Thermoclostridium stercorarium subsp. stercorarium DSM 8532: one gene and its partner. The protein of the gene in region 1 interacts with the protein of each later gene in a pairwise test. Links are inferred from orthologs where the notes say so. Each region holds a gene or a part of one and is shown on either strand. Other genes may lie near its edges.

What was found.
Region 2: the proteins of CST_RS07360 (region 1) and sfsA interact in binary tests that used the Escherichia coli proteins (3 or more experiments, as listed by UniProt). The link is inferred for Thermoclostridium stercorarium subsp. stercorarium DSM 8532 from one-to-one orthologs.

The regions. Positions count from the first base shown.
Region 1 is NC_020134.1:1,686,519-1,695,604, reverse strand. Bases 5,148-7,963 are described here. They hold CST_RS07360 (glutamate-5-semialdehyde dehydrogenase), read left to right. Parts: upstream 5,148-5,820; coding sequence 5,821-7,107; downstream 7,108-7,963. Other genes in these bases: CST_RS07355 (CPBP family intramembrane glutamic endopeptidase), read right to left, coding at 7,079-7,960; CST_RS07365 (bacteriohemerythrin), read right to left, coding at 5,164-5,574. Also shown: gmd (GDP-mannose 4,6-dehydratase), read right to left, coding at 1-481; CST_RS07385 (DNRLRE domain-containing protein), read left to right, coding at 751-2,619; CST_RS07380 (ACT domain-containing protein), read left to right, coding at 2,767-3,207; CST_RS07375 (PspC domain-containing protein), read left to right, coding at 3,306-3,497; CST_RS07370 (peptide chain release factor 3), read right to left, coding at 3,542-5,140; CST_RS07350 (MBL fold metallo-hydrolase), read right to left, coding at 7,993-8,733. UniProt on the Escherichia coli protein: Catalyzes the NADPH-dependent reduction of L-glutamate 5-phosphate into L-glutamate 5-semialdehyde and phosphate. The product spontaneously undergoes cyclization to form 1-pyrroline-5-carboxylate.
Region 2 is NC_020134.1:15,938-33,099, reverse strand. The notes cover bases 14,274-17,055. They hold sfsA (DNA/RNA nuclease SfsA), read right to left. Parts: upstream 16,122-17,055; coding sequence 15,426-16,121; downstream 14,274-15,425. Other genes in these bases: amrS (AmmeMemoRadiSam system radical SAM enzyme), read right to left, coding at 17,023-17,055; mutT (8-oxo-dGTP diphosphatase MutT), read right to left, coding at 16,604-16,990; CST_RS00085 (secondary thiamine-phosphate synthase enzyme YjbQ), read right to left, coding at 16,158-16,553; CST_RS00095 (mannitol dehydrogenase family protein), read right to left, coding at 14,274-15,308. In the rest of the region: CST_RS00160 (ABC transporter permease), read right to left, coding at 1-401; CST_RS00155 (ABC transporter permease), read right to left, coding at 398-1,228; CST_RS00150 (Hsp20/alpha crystallin family protein), read right to left, coding at 1,679-2,125; CST_RS00145 (putative polysaccharide biosynthesis protein), read right to left, coding at 2,390-3,946; CST_RS00140 (TraR/DksA C4-type zinc finger protein), read right to left, coding at 4,060-4,710; CST_RS00135 (LURP-one-related/scramblase family protein), read left to right, coding at 4,871-5,356; CST_RS00130 (GerMN domain-containing protein), read right to left, coding at 5,399-6,766; CST_RS00125 (RNA polymerase sigma factor), read right to left, coding at 6,766-7,323; CST_RS00110 (magnesium transporter CorA family protein), read right to left, coding at 8,226-9,167; gnpA (1,3-beta-galactosyl-N-acetylhexosamine phosphorylase), read right to left, coding at 9,314-11,500; CST_RS00100 (glycoside hydrolase family 127 protein), read right to left, coding at 11,560-13,500; more of CST_RS00095, read right to left, coding at 13,692-14,273; more of amrS, read right to left, coding at 17,056-17,162. UniProt on the Escherichia coli protein: Binds to DNA non-specifically. Could be a regulatory factor involved in maltose metabolism.

The DNA of each region.
Region 1 (9,086 bases):
TAATCCAGTAGGCATAAAGTTTACTAACCGCATACGGGCTTCTTGGATAAAACGGAGTATTTTCGTTCTGAGGTATTTCTCTTACCTTTCCGAAAAGTTCGCTGGACGACGCCTGGTAAAATTTAATGTCCGGGTTTACTTCACGGATGCTTTCCAACAATGTTAAAGTACCTATCGCATTAACGTCCGCCGTAAATTTCGGCATGTCGAAGGATATTTTCACATGGCTCTGGGCCGCAAGGTTATAGACTTCGTCAGGCTCAATACTGTATAGTAATCTGCTCAGGCTTCCTGCATCGGTCATATCTCCGTAATGCAAAGTCACCTTACGTGGCCCGTTCAGAAGGTGGTTTATCCTTTCTGTATTGTCAATACTGCTTCTTCTTATAAGACCATGCACTTCATATCCTTTTTCAAGCAGAAATTCGGCAAGATATGAACCATCCTGTCCGGTAATTCCTGTAATCAACGCTCTTTTCACTGGCATAACCTCCCGTGGAGTTAATAGTTTTCGGTTTCAAAAAACAATTGCCTTAAATCCGGTCAGGAAATAAGGAGCTAAAACAAGCTTTGGTACATTAATATGCGGACAGATTATGTAATGTTACATTTACATAACTTAGCAGATTACAAATCCATTACTGGCAGAAAAAAACGATTTTTAATGCAACTTTCTGCCAGAACGAGAATATGATGTTAATAAAAGTAAAAATTAAACAATCCAAAAAATTCCAGAAAGGGAGTGACCAGATGCCTACGGTAACTGTTGGTATTCCTGATACCACTTTTCTGTCTTCTGCCCAGCCTGAGCAGAATTTTTCATTTTACCCCCTGATGTATGTTGGGAACGATCCGGTTTTTCAGGAGTGTATTGCCCTGATGGAAATCGAATTACCTGTCTTGCCTGTAACAAGTGTAGACAGTGCGGTACTGCAGTTATCGGTTATTGTAAAAACAGGGACCGATCCGAGCCCCATTGTTGTAAACAGGGTAACCGATCCTTTTGATGCACAGACGGTGACATATAACACCCGTCCGGGTTTTGTTGCCACAGGTACACAAATTGACATCAGCACTTCGGATTTGTATACCGTTGTAAATATTGACGTCACCGAGCTTGTGAACCAATGGCTTGACGGAACGTTTGAAAATCACGGGATTGCATTGACTAACGCCGACGGTGTCACCCTCGTCCAGTTCGGTACAAATAACATTGTTTATGAACCGTATTTCCCAAGACTTGTAATTACTTATTCTGATACACCGGTTCCACCTGTTGACAATCCATATGGGTATGTATACAACAACGGAGATCAGACAATTCCGGTGGAAGGTTCCATTCCTTTCAGCCATAACGGCGCCCTGCGCGGTATAACCCATACCGTGAATACCGATACCATTACTGTTGAATCCGCAGGGGTTTATGCGGTGTGGTACTCGGTTACGGGGCTTGAGGCCAACCAGTTCACTTTATTCCAAAACGATGATCCGGTACCCGGAAGCACATATGGAACAAGGGAAGGCAACAGCAGTTACACCGGTTTTGTTATCATTAATGCCGCTGCAGGCGACGTTCTGACTTTGAGAAACCATACGAGTGCAGGTCCCGTAAGCCTTGACAATGCCGCCGGCGGAACACAAACCGGAGTAAGCGCGTCGATTATGCTTTTCAAAATCGGAAGCGCCGTAACCCCCGATCCAATACTTGATGAAGTGAACAATGCTCAGAATGTCACAGAAATGCGGGCTGCTATAACCAATCCGCAGCTGGGACTGGATTTAACCCTTTTTAATTCACTGAGCGTAACAGCCCAGGAGATAGTTCTGGAGGAATTACTTACAGGACGCCCTGATTTTGGCTATCTGACGGTAGCGGACCTGCAGGCGGCACTTGACACGGCGGTAAATGAAGTGGTGGATACCGAAAACATCCGTGTACGTGCAGGCAGCACCGACGGAAACGGAAGTATTGCCCGCCCGTTCGGAAGCATTACCGAAGGTATTAATGCAGTGGCGCCCGGAGGAACGGTTCACATAGGTTCGGGTATTTACGAAGTGACGACACAGATTAACGTAAATAAAACCGGAATAACACTGCTTGGTGAACCCGGTGCGGAAATTCTTCTCAGGGCGGAGATTATTCCCATTCTGATTACAGGCAGCGATGTAACGGTCCGCGGTTTGACAATTACGAGCGATATACCGTATGAACGGGAATTTATCCAGATTGGGGCTCCTAATGTAAAACTTATTGAAAATACCGTTTTCGGTCCCGAGCAACCACCGCCAATGGACAACTGGGTTGTTAACAGGGCAGTTGTATCCCAGGTGAATACTCAGAATGTTCTTCTGGAACGCAATACCTTCTTCAGTCTCAGAACGGGAATGTATATCAATCCCGGCACAACGGGTGAGATAAGAGACAACGTTGTTTACAATACAAAAGGCGGATTCCTCGTGGATCGTGCATTTACCACATTTGTAGGGAATTCATGGGGGACGCCGCCGAATGAGTTTGACATCGTACTTTTGCCGGGAACAACAACAGAGCCGCCGTATGACGATATTGAACGGTTATCACAGGAAAACAACAACGCAAACATCTCGGATCAAAGATGAAATCAAAAGTGAAAAAAACGGGTTGTCCGGTTTTCGGGCAACCCTTAATTTTAGGGCAGGTTGAGTAATAGCAAAATGTTCTTGCCTGATACAGGAAAATTAAGATATAATCTACTTAATAAAAGGTGTTGTCCAGAGGTGGGTAACGTGCCGATAAAGCAGATATCGATTTTTCTTGAAAACAAACAGGGAAGGCTTGCGGAAGTTACGCGCATACTTGGTGATAACGGGCTTGATATCAGGGCATTGTCATTGGCTGATACAGCAGATTACGGGGTATTACGGCTTATTGTAAATGATCCTGACAGGGCGAAGAAAATCCTCACCGACAACGGTTTTGCGGTAAGTGTAAATGACGTTATAGCCATAGAGATAGAGGACAGGCCGGGAGGTCTTGCCGAAGTTCTTGCCGTTCTTGACAAAAAGGGTATCAGCATTGAGTATATGTATGCTTTTGTAAATTCAAAACCCAATACAGCGATGGTTATTTTCAGAGTGGAGGATCCTGAAAGTGCTCTCGAAATATTAAAGAGCGAGGATGTTAAAATTAAGTCGCCCGATGAGGTATGTAACCATAATAAGTTCTAAGGTTAAGCAATATATATTTATTGTCGGCAGTGATAACGCCTGTGTGTGAAAATATCGTTACTGTTCTGGAAAGATTGGAAGATTAGGGAGTGAGCCGTATGGAAAAGAAATTATATCTTTCCGACACAAACAAAATTATCGGTGGCGTTTGCGGGGGTATAGGCGAATATCTGGGAATTGATCCGACAGTAATACGCCTTATTTGGGCCGCTCTTTCAGTGGGTACGGCTTTTGTGGGCGGAGTAGTTCTTTATATAATCGCGATGTTTATAATACCCAGAAGATCGTAATTTAAAAAACCTTCATGCGAAGCAGCACATGAAGGTTTTTGCTTTTATCCCGACACATCCGACAACTCAATGCCTTTATTTTTTTCCTTTGCCCAGTCGATGGACCACTGGTTTTCAAATATCAGTACGTATTGCTCATTTTTGTCCTGTGCAATGAGGGTTGAAGACGTAAGGTTTAAATCCCGCGGATCCTTGTCTGTGGTGACCAGCCATCGCGCAAACTTATGGGGGAGCATCACCACTTTCAATTCCACATTATATTCATGCAGCAGCCTGTGTTCCAGAACGTCAAACTGAAGCATGCCAACTGCACCCACTATGAACTCTTCGCCGCCGATGTCCACTTGTCTGAAGACCTGTATTGTTCCTTCTTCCGAAAGCTGCATAATTCCTTTCAGAAACTGTTTTCTTTTCATTGTGTCTTTGGGCGAAATCCTGGCAAAATGCTCCGCAGGGAACATGGGCATACCGGTAAATAAAGCAGACGGCTTTGCCGTGCTTAGCGTATCGCCGATTTTGAAAATTCCGGGATCGTAAAGCCCGATAATGTCTCCCGGCCATGCTTCCTCAACTATTTCCCGTTCCTGTGCCATTATCTGCTGAGGCTGGGAAAGCCGGATTTTTTTGTTGCCGTTTGACAGATAAACTTCCATTCCCTTTGTAAACTTGCCGGAGCAAATTCTTAAAAAGGCAACTCTGTCACGGTGATTGGGATTCATGTTTGCCTGTATTTTAAAGATAAATCCGTAAAACTCTTCCATTTCAGGTTCTATCACTGTGTCGGTGAAAACACGCTCGCCAGGCGGGGGCGCCATTTCAAGGAATTCTTCCAAAAACGGCTCCACACCGAAGTTTGTCATCGCACTGCCAAAAAAGATTGGAGTGAGATTTCCTTCCAACACTTCCTTAAGATTGAAATCGTCTCCTGCAATGTTTAAAAGCTCGATATCCTCAACCAGTCTTGAATAATACGGTTCCCCCAGTAATTCCCTAAAAACCGGATCATCAACTGAGCCTGCTTTTGATTCCACAATGGTCTGACCGTGATTACCACCTGTAAACAGTTCAATCTGTTTTAGTTTCCTGTTGTAAACCCCTTTGAAATCACCGTCGGTGCCAATAGGCCAGTTCATCGGATATGAGCGGATACCCAGCACGTCTTCAATTTCCTGCATCAAATCAAACGGGTTTTTTATGGCCCTGTCCAGCTTGTTTATAAATGTAAAAATAGGGATTCCGCGCATTTTACATACGTGGAAAAGCTTAATTGTCTGGGCCTCAACGCCTTTGGCGCCATCGATGAGCATTACTGCGCTGTCGGCTGCAACCAGTGTCCTGTAGGTGTCTTCACTGAAATCCTGGTGTCCGGGGGTGTCCAGAATATTGATGCAGTAGCCTTTATACTCAAACTGCATTACGCTGGAAGTAACCGATATACCACGCTGCTTTTCAATTTCCATCCAGTCTGAAACTGCGTATTTTTTTGCTTTGCGTGCTTTTACCGATCCTGCAAGGTTAATGGCACCGCCGTACAGTAAAAGTTTTTCGGTCAATGTTGTTTTTCCCGCATCGGGGTGGGATATTATTGCGAAAGTTCTGCGACGTTTAACCTGTTCATGAAGTTCTTTTTTCAAGTCTGCCATCAGATGCAAATCTTCCTTTCCGGTTAGCCTGATTTTCTTTTCAAAAAGTCTGCGTATTTCATATCAGAGTTAAGTATATGACTGAAAAGCCACCTTGCCAGAAAATCCAAAGTTTCGGATATTACACTTACCTGCCGGCTGTCAATGTCCTCCATGGCCAGCCTGTCTATTCTTTTAATAAAGTACAAATGTTCCATGCGGTGTTCTTCAAGTTCGGGGTAATCATGCTCACGCATCAGTTTTTCCTCAAATGTAAAATGGTAATCGGCATAATCCTTCAGTTCATTAATTGTTTCCATTATATAATCGTAATAATCAAGAGAATCTCCGGCATATAGCATGTCCTCAAGTTTGGCACCGATGTCTATCAGTTTCTTATGCTGTTCGTCCACAACCTCAATGCCGGTTCTGTAATTTTCGTTCCATTTAAACATTTTTTTACCCCCTTCAGGTTAATGCCGGAATTTTCCACATTTTTCGCCAAAACACCGCTGCCTGAAAATTTCCGTACTCATACCCTTACATGTTACAGGCAAATTTTTGCTAAGTCAAGATAACAGGTTGATAAATATCTGGAAAAAATATCAGGCAATTAAGCTGAATTGTTTAATTTTATGTCAGAGATATGATATAATTGCTGTAATTTAAACGATGGTATATTTGTTCCCGGAGGGATGCTCATGGAGATGATTCAACTTGCGAAAGAGGCAAAAAAAGCATCGATTATTCTTGCTTCAACGGCCACCGAGCGGAAGAACCTTGCCTTGAAATTGATTGCGGACTATCTGATGAACCATATTGACGAAATAGTCAAAGAAAATGAGGAAGACATACGGAGAAGCATGGAAGAGAATTTGCCCGAACCTCTTGTAAAACGTTTAAAGTTTGACCGAAAAAAGATACTTGACACGGTGGAGGGGATAAAAAGCCTTATTTCCCTGCCCGATCCGGTTGGGAAGAAGTTACTGGCTACAGAACTGGATGAAGGACTTACCCTTTACAGAGTCAGTTGCCCGATTGGGGTCATAGGCGTAATTTTTGAATCCAGGCCGGATGCTCTTGTTCAGATTTCCACGCTGTGCCTTAAAAGCGGGAATGCGGTTCTGTTGAAAGGCGGCAGAGAGGCAATTCGCACAAACCGTATCTTAACCGAACTTATCCAGAAGGCAACTCTTGAAGCCGATATACCTCAAGGCTGGATTAGCCTCCTCGAGTCAAGAGATGATGTCAACCAGATGCTTAAGCTTGATAAGTATATAGACCTGATAATTCCGCGCGGCTCCAATGAGTTTGTAAGATACATCATGGAAAATTCGAGGATACCCGTTCTGGGTCATGCCGACGGAATATGCCACTGTTATGTGGACAGTGACGCTGACATTAAAATGGCAGTGGACATAGTTAATGATGCAAAAACTCAATATGTGGCGGTATGCAATGCAACCGAGACTCTACTTGTGCACAGCGCAATTGCCTCGCGTTTTCTGCCCGAACTGAAGAGAAAACTGGATGAAAGCAATGTGGAACTTAGAGGCTGTGAAAGAACCCAAAGGATTATTGAAGTAAAGCCCGCATCGGAAGAAGACTGGAGAACGGAGTATCTTGATTATATACTTTCGGTTAAAATAGTGGATTCCATCGACGAGGCAATTGAGCATATCAATACTTACGGTTCCGGGCATACCGATGCCATAATCACCGACAACAGGGGGCATGCGGAAAAATTCATGGACCTCGTCGATTCAGGCAACGTATTCTGGAACTGTTCAACCCGTTTCAGTGATGGTTTCAGGTATGGTTTCGGCGCTGAAGTCGGAATTAGCACCAGCAAGATCCATGCCCGGGGGCCTGTGGGTTTGGACGGGCTTACAATTTATAAATACAAACTGATTGGGAAAGGGCATATTGTAGCCGACTATGCCGAACACAGGCGCACGTTCAAACACCGGCCCCTTCCGTTGGATTAACCTTGGGCGTATGCGAGTTACCTTTGGCTGATTTAAAATAAAGGAACATTATGCATAAGGGTATCAGTATAAAAGAAACTGCAAGCATGATTACACCCGCTGCGTCCGAAAGTCCGGCGCCGAATTCGGAAAGAATTACGCCCGACAGATTCATGCCCATATGAAAGGCAATGGAAACAAACAGCGAATCAAACCATACCGTAAGCATCCCCATTAAAACCGCCATAACGAACGCGTATGTTCCCTGAACGACATTAAGGTGCACAAAACCGAATAAAATCGCCTGGATCAGTATTGCCGCCGTTGCCGGTATATTGCGTTTAAGCTGGTTTAAAATCAGGCCCCTGAAAATAATTTCCTCAATCAAAGGGGCCATTATCCCCACTGCCAGAATTTGAAGAACAGTATTCTGATTACTCATCAACTGTTCAACATGTTGTGTATATTCTTCAAACAGATCGGGCGCAATTCCCGTCTTTTCAACCAGCGTGATAATGAAACTGAGGGGCATTTGCATTGCGCAGCCTGCCAAAAAACTGACCGCAGTATAGACAGGGGATGTTCTGTTAAGTGAAAGCCTTTCAAAAAACTTTCTCCTGAAAACGGCATGGATGATCCACGCAGAAAAGAAAGTAAGTATGGCGGATAAAATATAGGAAGGCATTAATATGTCGTTTACCACCGTCATAAGATCCAAATTCATCGCAAGTTCAGGGTTACCGGAAAGGGCGTATTGGAAGGATTTAAGGAAAATATAAGCCGCCGAAACCGGTATGGCTGCTATAAACTGCATTACAATGCACAAGGCTGCGAAACCCGTGCAATAAAAAAACACCTTAAAAAATTTTTTCATAACCGACCTCACTTTAATAATTTCTTTTTATTTTATATTTCAATATTGAAACACTGACCCCGCCGGTTTATAAGGTGTATTTCGCTTTTTAACCGGTTTGTTTCCATGAATTTTCTTATTCTGTCCATTATACTGTAATCATCTGAAAAATGCATCGGGAAAATATGGGCGCAATCCACTTCATTTACAAACCATTCCAGCCCCAGCAGTGAAAAATTCTCCTGCCTCGGATCGGCTACAATAAAAGCAATGTCTATTTTATGCCTTGCCAGCTTCCTTATCTGTTCCTTAAACTGTTTTTCCATCTGCCGGTTAAATGAGTCAGGTTCACCCTCCCAGTGCCACCAATGCAAATCCCCGGCATGAAAAAGACACACTCCGTCTGTTTTTACCAGAAAAGCGGTTCCTTCATCGGTGGAAGTAAATGTTTCAATGTACAAACCGTCAATGACATATTCATTTTCCGGTTCCGCTCTGTGTATATTCGGATGGGGAGTATAGTCTGCTATATCCGATGAGATAATCAGCCGGATATTGGGGTTTTGCTCCACCCATCTGAATATAATGGGGTTGTAATGATCGTAATGCCTGTGGGAAACGAAAAAGTACACATCGGTATCCTTAAAGCATTCGGGGCTGAATTTTCCGTTATAAAGGACCGTTTCATTATTTGCCGCCTGATTTACAAAATAATCGAAAATCAGCAGTTTGTTATTCATTTTTACAGCAAACCCGCTGTGATATAGATACCATACATCAACCTTTTTTTTCAAACTATCACAATCCTTTTTTTATTACTTTATTACATAATAATCCAAAAGCGTTGTCAAATCAATACAGTGACAAAACCAGGTTTGCAATAACGGTAAAAAGTCGGCAGTCTCTATTATGATATTACGGCAAATCAGTAGAAAATATATTATAATAAATTGACATACATATAATAAAATTCTTAAAATTGAAAATATTTACTTAAGATGCGGCTGTTTCTGATTCAGCACATAGAGATTTATGTCTTTTTAAATATCCGGGAAATTTAAGGGCCATACCTTTATTTGACAAATCCTGCAGAAGTCAAATTGTATAATTTTTTACACTTATAGTTTTTATTCAGGAGTTAACTTAC
Region 2 (17,162 bases), 1.7 Mb from region 1 along the record:
CCCAAATCCTCACTGTCGAAGGAAGTTGCCAGAGTCATAAGAAGTATTGAGCGAGGTTTTATAAGCAGCAAATCAAAGGTTCCTTCCTGTACCCGCCCTATTGTATTCCATACCATTCCCATGAAAAAAGGAAATGAAATTCCACGGGAAAGCAGAAATATGCCCTGGAGAAGCAAAACTTCATATTGGCTCCATCCAGGGAAAGACGCCCCGTTTTTATATATTATCAGCGTAATAACTGGCCCTGCAAACTCAACCACCATCATAATAAACATACTCATGATAAAATCGCCGCGGTATGCCATACGGGATGCCAACGCCGTTTTCATGCCCTGCAGATACACGCCCAGCGCGGAAAAACGCAGACTTCTTATTCCGGAAGCATTTTTCTGTTTTGTCATGCTCCCACCCCCGTAAAACGTTTTATGCCGAAATACCACAAGATACGGTTAAACAGAAACATGACAATAACCATTACCGCCTGGATAAACACTATATGCGGGATGGGCATGCTTATTCCCGCCAGTTCGTATTTTCCGATAAAAACTCTTACCGGCACGTAGGAGACAAACTGGAAAGGCAGGAAAAAAAGAAATTTCTGAAAACCGTAAGGATACAAATTAAGCGGCAGAAACGCGCCCGAACAAATGCTTGTTAACACAACCACCGCCCTGCTGATCCCGGCGGTTTTTACAAACCAGAAAGCTAAAGTTCCGATTGTATATCGTATCAGGAACGACAAAATGAACCCGAGAATCAATGAAATCAAAGCCCAAAACGGTTCGGCAGGAATCAGTCTTACGCCGAACAGTATGTAAAAACACATCACCGGAATAACTTCTATCAAAAAAGCAAGTAACCTCTGACCTATCTTCTGTAAAAACGAAAAATATATATGGGATACAGGCCTTAGCTGGAAAGTAATAAACTGGCCTGTCTGTATCAGCCTTTGCAGGATATTCTCCGAGTTATCCCAATTCAAAAATTCAATCAGTGAAGATACGGCGAAATAAAGTATCATCTGATCAAAACTAAATCCCGAAACCTGGTCCCTGCTTTGGTAGATCGCTCTCCATATAAAATAATGGACCAAAAAATAGACAGGCTGAGAGAAGATTGAAACGGCCATCTGGCTTCTGTATGCGAAATTTTCTTTATATGTAGTCATTATAACCGTTTTAAAAACCCGCGGCGGCTTATTTTCTTTTTTTGTAATCCTGTCTTTCATTACATTACTACTCCAATTCCTAAGCGCAGCAAAAGCATAACGTTCTCGCAAAAGAAAAATATGTAAATGTAATACATAATTATATTTATATTAAAATGAATTTTCAATATGAACCTGGTTTTGTAAATTTATAATAACACCTCTTTCGGTTTGCCGGAAAACAATATTCTGCTTTAACGTTGCAATAAAGTAAAAAAGGCAAAATAAAAATTTATTTAAATAAAAAAAAGGCTGAATCTAAATCCGATTCAGCCCAATCTATGTAAAGGCCCTCGCAAGGCCGGATATTTCTCTTTTTAGCTGCCCTTTAATCGGGCACCCCCAAGCCGTTAAAGCGGGACAAGCTTTAAAACGTGCGGGAGCTTAGGGGGTGTACCTGATTATAAATTTATATAAACAATGGCAGTTGACATTTGTTATGTTGTAATGTAATCTTTATATGAAGTCAAGTCAGTTCTGAACATCGATTTGGATTTTGCGTTTGTTGTCGGGTTTTGCCTTTGGCAGCGTAATGGTAAGTATTCCGTTTTTATATACGGCTTTAATGTCGTCCTCCTTCACATTGTTGAGGAAGAAAGATCTTCTGAAGCTACCGTATGATCTTTCTCTTCTCACATAATTTTCTCTTTCTTCGTTTATTTCCTCATTCTGTTCAACCGAAATGGTCAGATAACCGTCATCGACTTCTATGTTTATGTTATTTTTATCAACTCCGGGAAGTTCGGCGTCTATTATCCATTCCTTGTCGGTCTCACGTATGTCTGCCTTGAACGGCGAGCCCCATCTTGCAAAAAACGGATCGTTGAAAAATTCATCAAAGAATCTGTCAATCCCGAAGAAGTCATCCCTTCTTACCGGGTTTCCAAATCTTTTTGAGAACGGTACCATACCGAACATTTATAACACCTCCATAAATATCACTCTTTTATTTAACTTTGACTTTCTTTGACCTTTCTGCTTACATTTTAATTTCTGATATAAAAAAATACAACTTTTGATTTTGACTAACTTTGACTAATTACAGCCATTATAAAAAAATAGATTTAACTTTCATTAAAACGCAAGGTAATTCTTTTAATTTCTCATCCGCATAAAAAATTTTCGGGTAAAAACTTATCAGAAAAGTTTCATTGGGAAAAAGCAATGCTACATATAAATATCCTAAAGTTTTCGGTATTTGTCAATATTAAACGGGATCATATGCCGCATATCCCTTATTTCAAAAACGCCCATGAATATAAGCATTGCAATCATCATTCCCCCGCAAATGCCGGCTGATACTAAAAGTATTAACAACTGTGAGTTTAAAACCGAGGATACCGCCATTTTTATGACCGGTGCCGCAATGATCCCTGAAATTGAGGCAACAAGTGGTTTTATAATCCAATCACCTATCTCAAGGGACATGCCTGTGGTTTTTATTACCGTCCTCATATTAAGCATCGCTCCGGCAAAATTGCTTACTATCAGGCTCGCAATATACGCATTCAGTCCTAAGTACGGGATTCCGAACCATACAAAACCAAGCCGGATCAGGCTTGTTATCATGGAATGCTTCAGCGTGGCGGTCTCTTTTCCAAGCCCGTTCAGTATGCCGAGCAGAGTCTGCTGGAGATAGAAAAACACAGCGGTAAATGACAGAAGATACAACATATGTCCGACGTTCTGACCGGGATATATCAGATCGGAAATTTCGTATGCGAAACATATAAAGAGACTTGTGAACAAAAACCCCAGCACAAGGGTAACGCGCACTGACCTTGAAATCTGTCTGTTTGCTATGTTCATTCTCCTTGTTGCCACCGCTTCCGCTATTGCGGGGACAAGCGCCGTGGCCAGTGCGGCGGTAAGCATTGAAGGAAATGAAATAACAGGGGATGCCATACCCGTCAGTTTGCCGTACTGGGTAAGGGCTTCCTCATGGGTCATTCCGTAAACCGATAATCTCTGCGGAATCCAAAGAAATTCCACCGTCCCAAGAAGTGATAATACCAGCCTGTTTGCCGTTATCGGCAACGAAATACGCAAAAGCGCGACGGCAATATCCCTTTTTCGCATAATTCTCTGACGTGGTGTATGTTTGTCGGATTTACGGAATTTATACGCAATAAACACCGTCAGGACGTTTGCAATCTCACCTGTAATAAGGCCGATTGTCGCAAAAAGGCATTTTTGTTCCAGATCGCCGTTAATAAAAAAGCCGGCAATTAAGTATACCACAACGAGTTTTGTAACCTGCTCTGCGACCTGGGACACGGCATTGGGTATTACTTCCTGTCTTCCGTAAAAATACCCCTTTAACGTCGATAATGCTGCGATGAAAGGAATGGTAGGCAGCAGGTAATATATTGCGCTTTTTGTACGAACATCCCCTACAAAAACATCTACTACAAAGTCAAGGTTAAGCAGTAAAACAGACACAATTACGGTTCCTGCAATGAATACCGCAACCCCTGAGACAACGGTGATTCTTTTCGCATTCCTGTGATTGCCCAGTGCCGTCTCTTCAGCGACGAGCCTTGATATTGCAATACCCAGACCTGCAGTCAGACCCAGCAGAATAAAATTATAAACCGGAAGCACGAGCTGAAAAAGTCCCATTCCTTCGGCGCCAATGGAATTTGCGACAAAAATTCTGTAGAAAAAGCCAAGAAGTTTTACAACAAAACCTGCAACGGTGAGGATAAACGTATTTTGCTTAAGAGATTTTTTTCTCATAGACCCCCGGAACAAATATTTTGAGTTATAGTTTGTTCATATAAAAAATATATGGCCGTGCCTTCAATAACATTCGGAATAAATTGAAAAAGCCTGCGTGAAAGCAGGCACAATTATGTTAACTGTTTTTTATACATTTCATTGCTTATCTGGTCTACATCGGTAATTTCATGAACCGATCTGTCATTTTCCTTTGCATCCTGCCTGTTCCCCAGCGGAGCGCCGTCCTGTGGTGAATCGGATGAACCGAAGGACAATACCTCCTCAAGGGCCTGTTCTCCGTCGTAAGGCTCATCGCCTTCAATGTCATGAATGTAATCACCTCTTATCTCCTTTTCCAGTACATCCTCTTCCACGGGCCTGTGCCCCGATTTGCTTACCATGTCGTATTTAAGTTCCTGTTCTTTCAGACTTTCGCATTTTACACAGTTTCTCGCGTAGGGTATTATTTCAAGCCGTTCAGGTTCTATACTGTTTCCGCATGTTTTACAAATCCCGTAGTTTCCCGCTTCAATTCTGTTCAGCGCGTCGTCTATTTCCTTTATTATATACTTCTGCCCGCTTTTCAACGCCGACTGCATCTCGGCATCAAAAAGTTCTGTAGCTGCGTCGGCCGGATGGTTGTCATAACGAGACAGTTCACTGTCCTCTGTTACTTCGTATCCTGAAGGAAGCCCTTCATGCATATTGTCAAGAACTTCCATATGGTTTTCCTTCAATTGTTCCAGAAGGTATTTGTAATGCCGGTATTTTTCCTTTTCCATTTAAATCCTCCTTATATCTGAAATTCCCTTTGATTCTTTATTATTTCCTGATTCTTTTCAGAAATAAAAATAATTACCTAAAAGTATAAAAAGCATTGTCTTTGATTGTGCATATAACGACGGCATGATATAATGAAAAAAACAGTGTGAGGTTCGGGAAATGAAATATTTGATCAGACAAAAAATTTTTTCGCTGAGAGACAGCTACACAATTAAAAATGAATTCGGAGAAGACTGCTTCATTGTTTACGGCAGGATTTTTTCACTGGGTGATAAGCTGCACCTAACCGACATGCAGGGAAGGGAACTTTTCTACATTGAGCAGCGTATTTTCCGTCTGTTGCCCGAATACACCATTTACCGGAACGGCGTTCCGGTGGCCCAGGTAAAAAAGAACTTCACTCTGTTCAGACCAAGTTTCACTATAACCAGTGTATTCGGAGAATACAGCATAGAAGGCAATTTCTGGGCTTATGATTTCACCGTTTTTAAAAACGGCGCGCCTGTGGCAATTGTATCGAAAAAATGGTTTACTTTCTCTGACACTTACGGCGTCTCAGTGGACGACAGCGAAGACGCAGCATTCATTCTCGCCTTGGTCATTGTTCTCGATCAGGTTTATCATGACGGAGAAAACAACACTTAAAAAGCCTCTGAATTTCCAGAGGCTTTTAATAATTCCCGTTTTTTATATTGTCCATTCGTCATGTACCACACCGACAAGATACCATTTTCCTTCCTTTTCCTCAAATACAAGCTTGAGGCTTTTCCAGTCCATTCCTCCGTATTCCTCGTTTCCGCTGAAATAGTATTCAATTACGTGACTTCCCTTATAAACCTCAAATACGTTGTTTATTGTGTTTCCCCTGTCATATCGTACATCATAGATAATTTCGTCGGCATTTATGAAATCCCTGTCATACACAAATCTGCTAAGGTATTCTGAAAAAGTAAGCTCTATTGGCTCACCCGAGCCGTCATAAAGTCCCCATGTATACACCTTATCACTTTCCAGCAATGTCTTAATTTCTTCTTTTGAAATTACAACATCCCTTTCCAATTCCACATACGTGTATGGGGAGAAACGTACTCCTTTATCGGGATGGACATACTGCGAAAGAGTCTGCATGTCTTTATCCCTAAAAGCAGTAAGCACTTTAAATCCCAGTTCACGAATACTCCTTTCAATTGCTTCGGGAGTATTCTCGGCTGTTCTTATAATGCTTTCATTTCTTTCAAAAGGCTCGTCAAAAACCATATGACTATAAACCTCCCTTTTCTCCCCCTCGATCAGAAACTGGACCTTTTTAATTTCTGGAAGTTCTGTAAGGGAGTTTACCACCGAATTTATAAGAACATTTTCAAAGGCGCTTCCGCCAGGATTGTTTTCAACAAATTCCTTTGAAAGATTAAGGTAACAAACGCCGTCCCTTACTTCGGACGATAAAAGCTTTGTTCCCTCGGGTATAACCGTATTCCTTCCGTCTCCTTCCGGACCTTTCTGAAGTTCTCTGAATACAACTTCTTCAATCTTTTCGCCGTTTTTTATTTCAACCCTGCGCTGAACCGGAACTACAAATTCTGCACTCTGATTTGGAAAATACAGCGTAAGATTGACGGTTTCAATTCTCACGGTGGGTACAGGAGTGTCTGCAGGAGTTTTGGTTATCTGAGTCTCCTGAGATCGGTCAGGTTGGGTGGCTGTATTGCGCTTAAGCGAATCGTATTTCGTTCCGAAATAGAAAGCCGTCCCGACAAACGCGCATACTAAAATTAATGATAACACAGGTTTTAGAATACTTCTCCTTTTGATTAATGTTTTATTTCCAGCACTTTTATATTCGCCTTTTTTCAACGAATTCATCACCCTTTCTGTAAACATATCATCTATATAATCCTCTTCCGCGAGGTAATTTTCGGTATCCAGCAATATGCCGTATTTTGCCCGGCATATACTGCATTCGTTTAAATGCAGCTTTATTTTTTCCCTTTCCCTGGCTGATACATTTCCTTCGATGAACGCATCCAAATCTTTCACCGATAAATGAATTCTCATCAAAATTCACCCCCGTGCCTTTCCATATATTTTTCGCATATAGTCTTTTTTGCCCTGAAAACCCGCATTTTTGCGGCCTCTTCGGAGATTCCCAGAATATCTCCTATCTCCGCATAGGAACAATTTTTTACATATTTCAGTATCAACGGAATTCTCTGTTTGTCCTTTAAATTTCTTATAAGTGAAATAATTTCCCGCCTCCGCTCGTTTTTTTCATAAACATTCTCGGGATTCCCGTAAACTGCGGGGTTTTCACTCACCATCGCGTCATCAATTGGTATTGTTTTATTCCGTTTTTCTTTCCTCATATAGCTTTTATAGGTGTTCACAGCAATGCGGTATATCCACGTGGAAAACATCCATCTGTCATCATATTTGTTAATATTGCTGAAGGCACGGATAAAAACCTCCTGAAGTATCTCTTCGGAGTCATGCCTTGAACCGGTCAGCTTTACAAGAAAGGAAAATAACCTGTTTTTATATTTGTCCACCAGTTCTCCGAATGCTTCTATATCCCCATCCCGTATTCTTCTTATTTGCGTCAGGTCCTCCTGCATTACACCACACCCAAAAAACTCATACTTTTGTCTTCATATACTTTATACTCCTATTTTTATCTGAAGTAACGATTTTTAATAAGAAACATGCTAAAGCAGAGTTTTAAAGACATGTACCGAATTATGACGGTATATTTAACTGACCTTTAAATCAGTAAAAGTGATATACATATCAAAATCGTATTCTGAGGAAATAATCAAGAAACGTAAAATAAAAAAATGCTCCGGTCTCGATATTTTTCCGTTTGCCGGGAAACCGGCAAACGCACTTTGGATTTCGTACAGGCTTGGTATATTTACTTGTTCACCGGCATATAAACCATACTTGAAATTACACACATGCTGACAAAAAAAAGGGGCCCCGACCGGCAAATCCAACGCTTATTCAGCGCAGTCAATCCGTAGTCAGAGCACTCCTTACACGTTCCAAACTTTGGTGCGCCCAGCAGGAATCGAACCCACAACCTTCTGGTCCGTAGCCAGACGCTCTATCCAGTTGAGCTATAGGCGCGTTTTTTAACGTGCAATATATATAATAATATAAACCTTCAAAAAAATCAACCATGGATTAAAAATAATTAATGTAAATATATTACAATTAGTGCAGGTTATTGAACAGGAATGTAAAAAAGAGCATTCATGCCTTTACATTTCCAATAACAAAAAATATAATATAGTTAATACAGGTCATGGTTAATGGAGGCTCATAATGCGGATTTCCGGTATAACATACGTAAAACGGAAAAAAAGATGGCTTCCAAAGCTGCTTTCGATACTGCTCATTATAATTGCTGTTGCGCTGGTTGTTATATTATTTTTATTAATGTTTACCAACGTTCACATACCATATATAAGTGAATGGTTGGAATCATAGGGCCTCATGTTTTCCGCGGCTCTTTTGGCTAAAGAAGTTCCTTGCGGTTTAAAATGATTACAACCACCAAAGACAGCAGCACAGTTCCTACAAGTACCAGAACCCAGCTTAAGGGACTGTTTGCGAAAGGTAATTGCATGTTCATTCCGTAAAAGCTGAAAACAATGGTGGGTATGGAAAGCACTATAGTCACCGATGTTAAAAACTTCATTACAATGTTCAGGTTGTTGGAAATAACCGATGAAAAGGCATCCATCATACCATTCATAATGGTACTGTATATACTTGCCATTTCAATAGCCTGTTTGTTTTCTATGATTGCGTCTTCCAAAAGGTCCTGATCTTCCTCATAAAGCTTGATATATTTTCCGCGCAGAAGTCTTTCCAGCACCACATCGTTGGATTTCAGCGAAGTGGTGAAAAACACAAGGCTTTTTTCGAGCTCCAGAAGCTTAAAAAGCTCTTTATTCCTCATCGACTTGTGAAGACTGCCTTCAAGGTATTCGGTTCTTTTGTCTATCTGTCTCAGATATTTTAAATAATCCCTTGCATTATTATACAGAATCTGAAAAATAAACCTTGTTTTCTTATAAGTGTAAAGCTCCTTTACCTGCTTATTGATAAATGGTTTCAGTACCTGTGCTTCATGGGCGCATATTGAAATAAAATAATCGTCCCTTATAACAAGAAGCCCCAGCGGTATCGTTTCAAACTTTAACGTTTCTTCGTCCTGATAGGCATACGGAATATCTACAATTATCAATATCTGATCATCTTCAACGTCAATTCTCGGCTTCTCTTCTTCATCAAGCGGGTCCCGCAGAAGTTTCGGGTTAATATTCAGCGCTTCCTGAATCATATTAAGCTCTTCTTCGGTCGGATCAGTTATATTAATCCAGCATCCTTTTTCAATGGTATCAATACGTACAAGCTCATTATTGGTTTCCATCGTTTTAAAAATCTGAATCATTTCGGGTCACCTGCCTTCTTTAAAGACTACCTTAAAATGATAAACTAATAAACTTAATAACTCAAGCCCAAAAAAACAGTCCGCAAAAAAGCGGACTGTTCGGATGTATTCCGGTGTTGTGAAATTATGCAAACGATATCACATTTTTATATTTCAAGTATTTTTACCGCATAAGGCTCAAGGCTTACTTCAATCCTGTTTCCTTTATCGTCGTTAATTACAGTTGTCTCACGGTTCTCCCCGTTATTTATCACCACAAGCCTTCGGCTGTTCGGGAAGTAAGCACATTCGGTGTTAAAGTTGCCGCATGTCCAGCGGTTAATATACTCTTCCCTTCCCATAGCCCAGAGTATTGCTCTGAACAGCAGTCTTGTATTCTGCGCGTTAAACCTGAATCCTGAGAAATAAACACCTCTGCCGTCAGCAAATTTTCTTGCCGCTATTCTAACATTTCCGCCTTTTTCAGCCAAAACATCCGTTTCACCGTCAATTGCATATACATTGTCAACTTCGGTGCCGAAATCGGTATCTTCTTTTACTTCATCAGTAATGAAATGCTTTTCTGTCAGGGTATATTTGTATTTGTTCCTCGACAGCGTGCGTCCAATCTCCCTGTCAACGCCAAGTATATGTGAAAGCTGGAAATACTGGCTGCTGAATATCGTTGCAGTTGGTTCGGCAATTCCTATAAATCCCCCTCCCGCTGCAACCCACTCGGTAATTTTCGCAACAATCTCAGGATCTTTCCAGTTATCGCCGCCACTCCATGCACTGTCCAGTCTGCCGCAGTTGATGATAATTTTAACGTCATCGGGGATTCCTTTTTCCCTTATATCGTCAAAGCTGATATATTCCACATCCAGCGGCAGTCCGGCCAAAGCCTCGTTAACGTGGTTCAGGTCCAGTTGAGGCTGCTCATGCATGTGCCCGCTGCAAATCCATGACCTGAGTCTGCCCCAGCAGGTTAAAACCGCAACTTTGCCCGGAACGGTATAAGGCTTATCATTTTCATGCAGGCTTTTTAAAGTTCTGAACTCATTTGCGAGCTCTTCTATATAATCAATAAAATCGGGGAAATCCTTAACCAGATGCAAATACCCTCCAAGGCCTATTCTCTGTACCGGTGCACGCAAAAGAGCACGGCGAACCTTCATCCAGAAATTTTTCGCATCTTTGGTTGGGTTTCCGCCTTCCTTGAACGTCGGCTCGCCTTTCAAACCCGTCGGAAAAAGATACGGATGAAGACGCAGTTCGTGAGTTTCGACCCCGGTTACGCCTGCGCATTTTCTTGCCTCAAAGGCGTTAAACACGCACTTTATAATTCCGTCGAAATTAAAATCCTTAAATCTTGGGCTGTATGGTTCCACGCCAATCCAATGATCGTCATAGAACACATAAGCTTTCTTTCCGTACTTATGGACCAGGTCTACGCATTTTCTTCCGAAAGTAACCACGAATTCATTTATAAAATCCATCCATGCCCTTATTTTGGGCGAAGGGACATTATGGGTATTGTTCAGCAGCCCTTTGTTGATAAAATCTTCCGAAGTAAGCTTAATACCGGTCTTCTCTTCAAATTTTGTCATTGCGTAAGGACTGACCGAAAAATCATAAGAGCCCCAGTCGGAATAACGGTACCTGAAATGTTCAGGATCATCGCCCCATAACCAGCAGAAGTTATAAAACATGGACGTAAACCTTACAACATTTGTGTGCGGGTGTTCCTGCAACCATTTTTCCAGGTGACTTAATATGAACTCCTGGGTTTCGGGGTAAATTGGATCTATCGGCATGAGATGTTCCCTGTCACCCCAGTTGTTCGTAATATGATTGTACATTGATATGGCTTCCCATATCCTGTATGCAAGAAAATTTACAGTATACTTATGCCACTTTTTTGCGTTCTTTATAACAACGGTACCCGTCTCTCTGTTGAATTCCCAGTTGTCCTTCGGTACCTCTTCCCCCGTAGTCCTGTCAAAAACCTGCCACCACTTTTTCGGATCGTCGTTGCAGTTAATTTCAAACTGCTCTCTGAAATACCCTTTGAGCAGATCTATCGTAACAGTGCTTTCTGACGCTATTACCGGATCCGACATGAGGAAATTTTGCTGAAGTTTGTCCCTGTGTGCCTTTGCCCAGTCATTGACACCGCGTATAAGGCATAAAGTGGAATATATCTCATAACCGGATGTCAAAATTCGTGGAGACAGAACAGTACCGTCGCTGTCCCTTATTACATCGGCTCCCCACTTTTCAGCAAGTTCAAGGGTCAAATCTTCATATCCCGCTTCTCCGGGTAAAGTAAAAAATCCTTTGCTTTTATCTGTCATAAATATGCCTCCTTCACTTTATTCTTCCTATTCCGCAGACAATTCAGCATTTCTTAATATTATCTGGCTCGTATCCATACCAGCATTTCGCCTTCACCACGATTACCCCACAGATAATACGGAATGGCCTTTATTTTTACCGGTCTGGTTTCGACGCTCCGATACGGTTTGTAAAGTTCGTCATTCCATCCTTCTTCAACGGTTCTGAACCCTTCACCGGTTATTATTACCGTGCCCTCGGGAAGATCATTTGCATTTCCGGTTTTAAATTCCTTGTCAACACAAAGGCTTATTGCTGAGAGATTCGGACCGTTATCAATTTCCTCAAGGCAGTATACAAGCGGACCACGCATAATGCAGACCTTTCCTGCGTTTTCCCTAACTTTTGGATTTGACGCGATTATCTCAACGGGCATTTCGAAAAATATCCTGATACTTTCGCCGTTATGCCATGTCCTGTTTATGTATGCATATCCTTTTTTAATTTCATACCCCGCTTTCTGATTGTTTATGTATATTTCAAATTTCCTGCACCAGGATGGCACCCGTACGGCGAACTTAAAATTCATAGGCTGGTTTAAACTTATTGAAAACTCAATTTCCCCGTCATACGGATATTTTGAATTTTGACTGATTAAAACTTTCTGATTGCGGATATTTGCCTCAACGGTTCCCCCTATATACAAATGGGTGAACAAGGTATCATTGTTCACGGAATAAATATAATCGCCGAGGGATGCCAGAAGTCTTGCTATATTCGGAGGGCAGCACGCACAGCTGAACCATTTCTGCCGCTTTGCCTTCACATGATGTTTGCCCGGATCTTTTTTACAGGCTTCGGGCCATACTTCAAGAGGATTGACATAGAAAAATTCCTTTCCGTTTCGGGACATTGAACCGGGAACTAAATTATAAAGAATTTTTTCCATCACATCCCCGTATTCGCCGGACGGATCCATTTTCAGCATTCTGTGGGAAAAGAAAACAAGCCCTATTGACGCGCAGGTTTCCGCGTATACCGTATCATTCGGAAGATCATAATCAAAAGTAAAAGCTTCGCCATGACGCGTGGAACCTATACCGCCTGTTATATACATTCGGCGCGTGGTTATATTTTCCCATAACTTTCTGCATACTTCAAACAGCTCTCTGTCGGAGGTTTCATAAGCAATGTCGGCCATTGCACTGTACATATAAACGGCACGAACCGCATGACCTACCGCTTTGTCCTGCTGACGCACAGGTCTGTGTGCCTGGTTGTATTCAAGGTTTGGCGCAGGTTCTTCCCTTTTTGTCCAGTGGGATATCCTGTTCCTCACGTTTTCCCATTCATACAGGAAATAATTCGGTTCCTTTCCCCGTTCGTTGATGAAGTACGAACTTAACTTCAAATATTTCGGGTCTCCCGTTGCTTTATACAGCTTAACCAGTGCCAGCTCAATTTCCTGATGACCGGGATAGCCTTTTATTTTCCCTTCCTCAGAACCGAAAATAGAATCAATTAAATCGGCAAACCTGCAGGCAACTTTAAGGAGCTTATCCTTTCCGGTAGCTTCATAATATGCCACCGCAGCTTCAATCAAATGACCAGCGCAGTACAGTTCATGGCATTCACACAGATTTGTCCAGCGCTTTTCGTTTTTGTTTATTATGAAGTATGTATCCAGGTAACCATCAGAGCATTGAGCCTTTTCAATTAAATCTATCATTTCGTCGGCCGTTTTCTCAAGCTCCGGATCGGGGTGAGTCATAAGGCTGTGACCTACCGCCTCAAGCCATTTTGCCACATCACTGTCCTGAAACACAAATCCATGAAAATCTCCTTTTTCAAGTCCCGCAGCTATTTTAAAATTTTTAACCGCATGGCTTGGCTCAGCTTCGGGAACTCTGTCATTCAACACTTCCCACTGGTAAGGAATCATCGTATCTCTTACAAGCCGGGTATAAAATCCGAAGAAGCCATCATCAATTGTGACATTCTTCTTTGATACATGCTCCATAATTTTCACAACAATCCTCCTCAAAGAGCTTTTGGAAGAATCAGTTTAAAAAAATTCCCGATGATTTAAGAATACTGTAAATAGGAAAGATTGTCATTAGGATTTTTTATTAAAAGTTTAGGATAAGGAAATAAAACAAAACGGCACACGGTATTCATTACCGCATGCCGTAACTGTTATTCCGTACCATTTTAATTTTGCAGGTATTTTTTAAGCGTAGCCCTTACGGCTCCCGGACCCTGTACAAGTTCTTCGAAATATCCAAGAACTTTGTCGGCAAGCCCTGCTTCAAAAAGATTTACTCCGAAGATGGATGTATCTGAAAGAATGGGTCTTAATTTTTCATCAAAGGGCCCTTTATCACCGAGTTTAATCCCTTCGGTTACCTTCCTCAGGTGCTCCATAAGCGGATCAGGGCTTAGAGTAAACGGCTTGCCTTCATCGTCCACGGCAAGCAAATACCTTAACCATCCCGCCAGAACAAGAGGAATATACTTTAAGTCTTTTACGTTCAAATCTTCCCTCTTCTGATAAGCCTTTATGGTTTCCCCGAACCTGATCGCCAGCTTCTGGGACGTATCGGTAGCAATTCTCTGAGGCGTGTCGGGCATAAACGGGTTGGGTAACCTTACTTCAACAACTTCCTTTATAAAATCCTTAGGATTGATTATGCCGGGATTGATTACCACGGGCAGTCCCTCTTCATAACCCACTTTTTCCACCAGTGCCTTAAGCTGTTCATCTTTCATTTCATCGTGAATTGTATTATATCCGAGAAGGCATCCGTATACCGCAAGGGCGGTATGAAGGGGATTCAGGCAGGTACAAACCTTCATTTTTTCAACCTTGTCAACCGTTTCCCGGTCGGTGAAAATTACGCCTGCTTCTTCGAGGGGCGGCCGGCCGTTCGGAAACAGGTCTTCAATAACAAGATACTGCGGCTCTTCAGCATTTACAAACGGAGCAGTATAGGTATTTTTTGAGGTTATAATAAGTTCGGTGCTCTCAAGCCCACATTTTTCAAGCATTTCCTTAACGCCCATATCAGGTCTCGGTGTGATTTTGTCAATCATGCTCCATGGGAACGATACCTTTTCGGGATTTTCAATGTAGTCCACAAATCCTTCGTCAACAAGTTTATTCTTGGCCCACTCCTTAGCAAATGTGCTTACCGCTTCATAAAGCCTTGAACCGTTATGAGAGCAGTTGTCCATACTCACAAGGGCAACGGGATACTTTCCGCTTTTATATCTTTCATAGCACAAAGCTGTAAGTTTTGCGATAAAACTTTTAGGAGACTCGGGCCCGGCTTTAAAATCACTTTCCACATCAGGGTAATATTCACCCTTGGCGTTTTTCAGGCTATAACCCTTTTCTGTTATCGTAAAACTTACCATCTGCAGTGACGGATTTGAAAAGATATTTTTCAGTGTTTGCCAGTTATTTTTATCGCCTGTATCCGCTGTAAGCGCTTCCACAACAGAAGCTATTACCTTTTTATCCATATTTCCGTCGTGCTTCAGAACAACCAGCACACTGAGATTATCATACGGTTTGTAAGCCCTTTCAATAATCTCATAATCATAGCCTTCGCATACGATTATTCCCCTGTCGCTTTTTCCTTCGTCAAGAAGCTTCTGCTGGAGAGCAGCCGGAAAAGCCCTGAATATATTCCCTGCGCCAAAATGCAGCCATATGGGGTTCTTAAGCGTGTTTTCCCTTACCATTTCACGATCAAACCTGGGCATTTCAAACCCGGCTTCAAGCCAAGGCTTCATGTCTTTCAGCCCTGAACTGTTTAAAATCATGTATTTCACTCCTTCTTGTTTAATAGTATAGGCCATAACCTGCTTAACAAAGTTTATAGAATAATATTATCATGCAATAAAAAGCCGTTCAAGCCGATAATATAGGTTTTGCTCAAACTACAGCAAAACCCTGCATTCCCTTCCGTTGATTTCAATAAAATCCGGCTTCACGTCGCATTCAAAGGCCTTAACGCAAACACCGTTTTTTTTTGCATACCTAAGAGCTTCTCCGAATTCCAGGTGGGTTTCGTCATTTGGTGTAAAGTATCTTATATTATTCATCTGAATAATAAAAATTATATATGCGTCAAAACCGGCCTCTTTTGCCTTAACCAGCTCATATACGTGTTTTACTCCCCTCAAGGTAGGCGCGTCAGGAAATTTTGCAATGCCGTCATTTTCAAGTGTTACACCCTTTACCTCAATGTAAGCTTTACGGACTGTATTTTCAATATAAAAATCAAACCTTGACGCACCATATGTACTTTCCCGTTTTATTTGGCCGATTTCGTCAAATCCCGGAAGGATTAACTTTTTCTCAGCCAAAGCTTCATAAAACACTGCGTTGGGAGCCTGCGAATCAATATTTACAATACTTTTCCCTTTTTTAACCGATATCAGCGAGTATCCCGTCTTTCTCATTGAATTGCCGCTTTTTTCAAGGTAAACCGTAGCCCCTTCAATAAGCAGTTCTTTCAGCCTTCCGGTATTTTTAACGTGGCATATTGTTTTTTTTCCTTCAATCATGACCTCAGCCGAAAACCGGTTCAGCCTTTTTATGAATTTCCCCTCGCAAATATTTGAGTACTGCAGTTCTGCCACTGTCCTTTCATTAAAATGTTGATAAATTTACCCTTCAAGGACTTTTACGTAAAAATTCCTGTTTCTTGGCCCGTCAAATTCGCAGAAATATATTCCCTGCCATGTTCCGAGAAGAAGCCTGCGGTTTTCAACAATAACCGTAACACTGCTTCCCATAAGACTTGCTTTTACATGAGCAGGCGAATTGCCTTCAAAATGCCTGAAATCAGCAAGGTGAGGTACCAATCTGTTTAGAGCCAAAAGCATATCGGATTTAACATCGGGATCGGCATTTTCATTAATGGTAAGACCTGCGGTTGTATGTGGGCAAAAAACCACGCATACCCCATTATTTATACCGCTTTTCGCAACTGCTTCGCTTACCTGGGATGTTATATTGTAAAAACCTTCAGCTCCGGTTCTGATGCTGTATTTAAACACCACCCAAATCATTCCTTTCTTATCATTGCATTTCTTATCTGAATTCTGTCTATTTACCCGCTTTCCTCATGAAGCTTTTTTACTATTTCTATATCTGCCGGGCAAAACTCATATTCTGTAAGTTCTTTCGGAGTAACCCATTTTATTTCCTCATGGACCGTCGGACAAGGTATCCCCTCTTCAATTTCGGCATTAAAAAAGGTAAAGAATATTTCCCTGTCGGGATATCTGTACACAACTGTATCAAAAACACCTTTAACTCTTATTTTCACCCCAAGCTCTTCGTTTAATTCCCTTTCAAGGCATTCAGTTAATGTTTCTCCGTCTTCCTGCTTTCCGCCGGGGAATTCCCACAGATGACCGCAGTTTCCGCCGGCACCTCTTTTACATATTAAAATTTTACCATTCTTTCGTATAATAGCCGCTGCCACTTTTGTCATACCATTACTCCGTTTCCTTTCAGACCTTCAAGTCAGATGTTGCCTTCATATACATAACGCAGATTCTTTCTTGCAACGTCGGCCAGCTTTAATATTTTGTCAACCGGCGTAGGCTTTTTTTCCGTCATAAGGTATCTTGGGAAAAAACGGGTTACATGAAGCGGTATTTCCG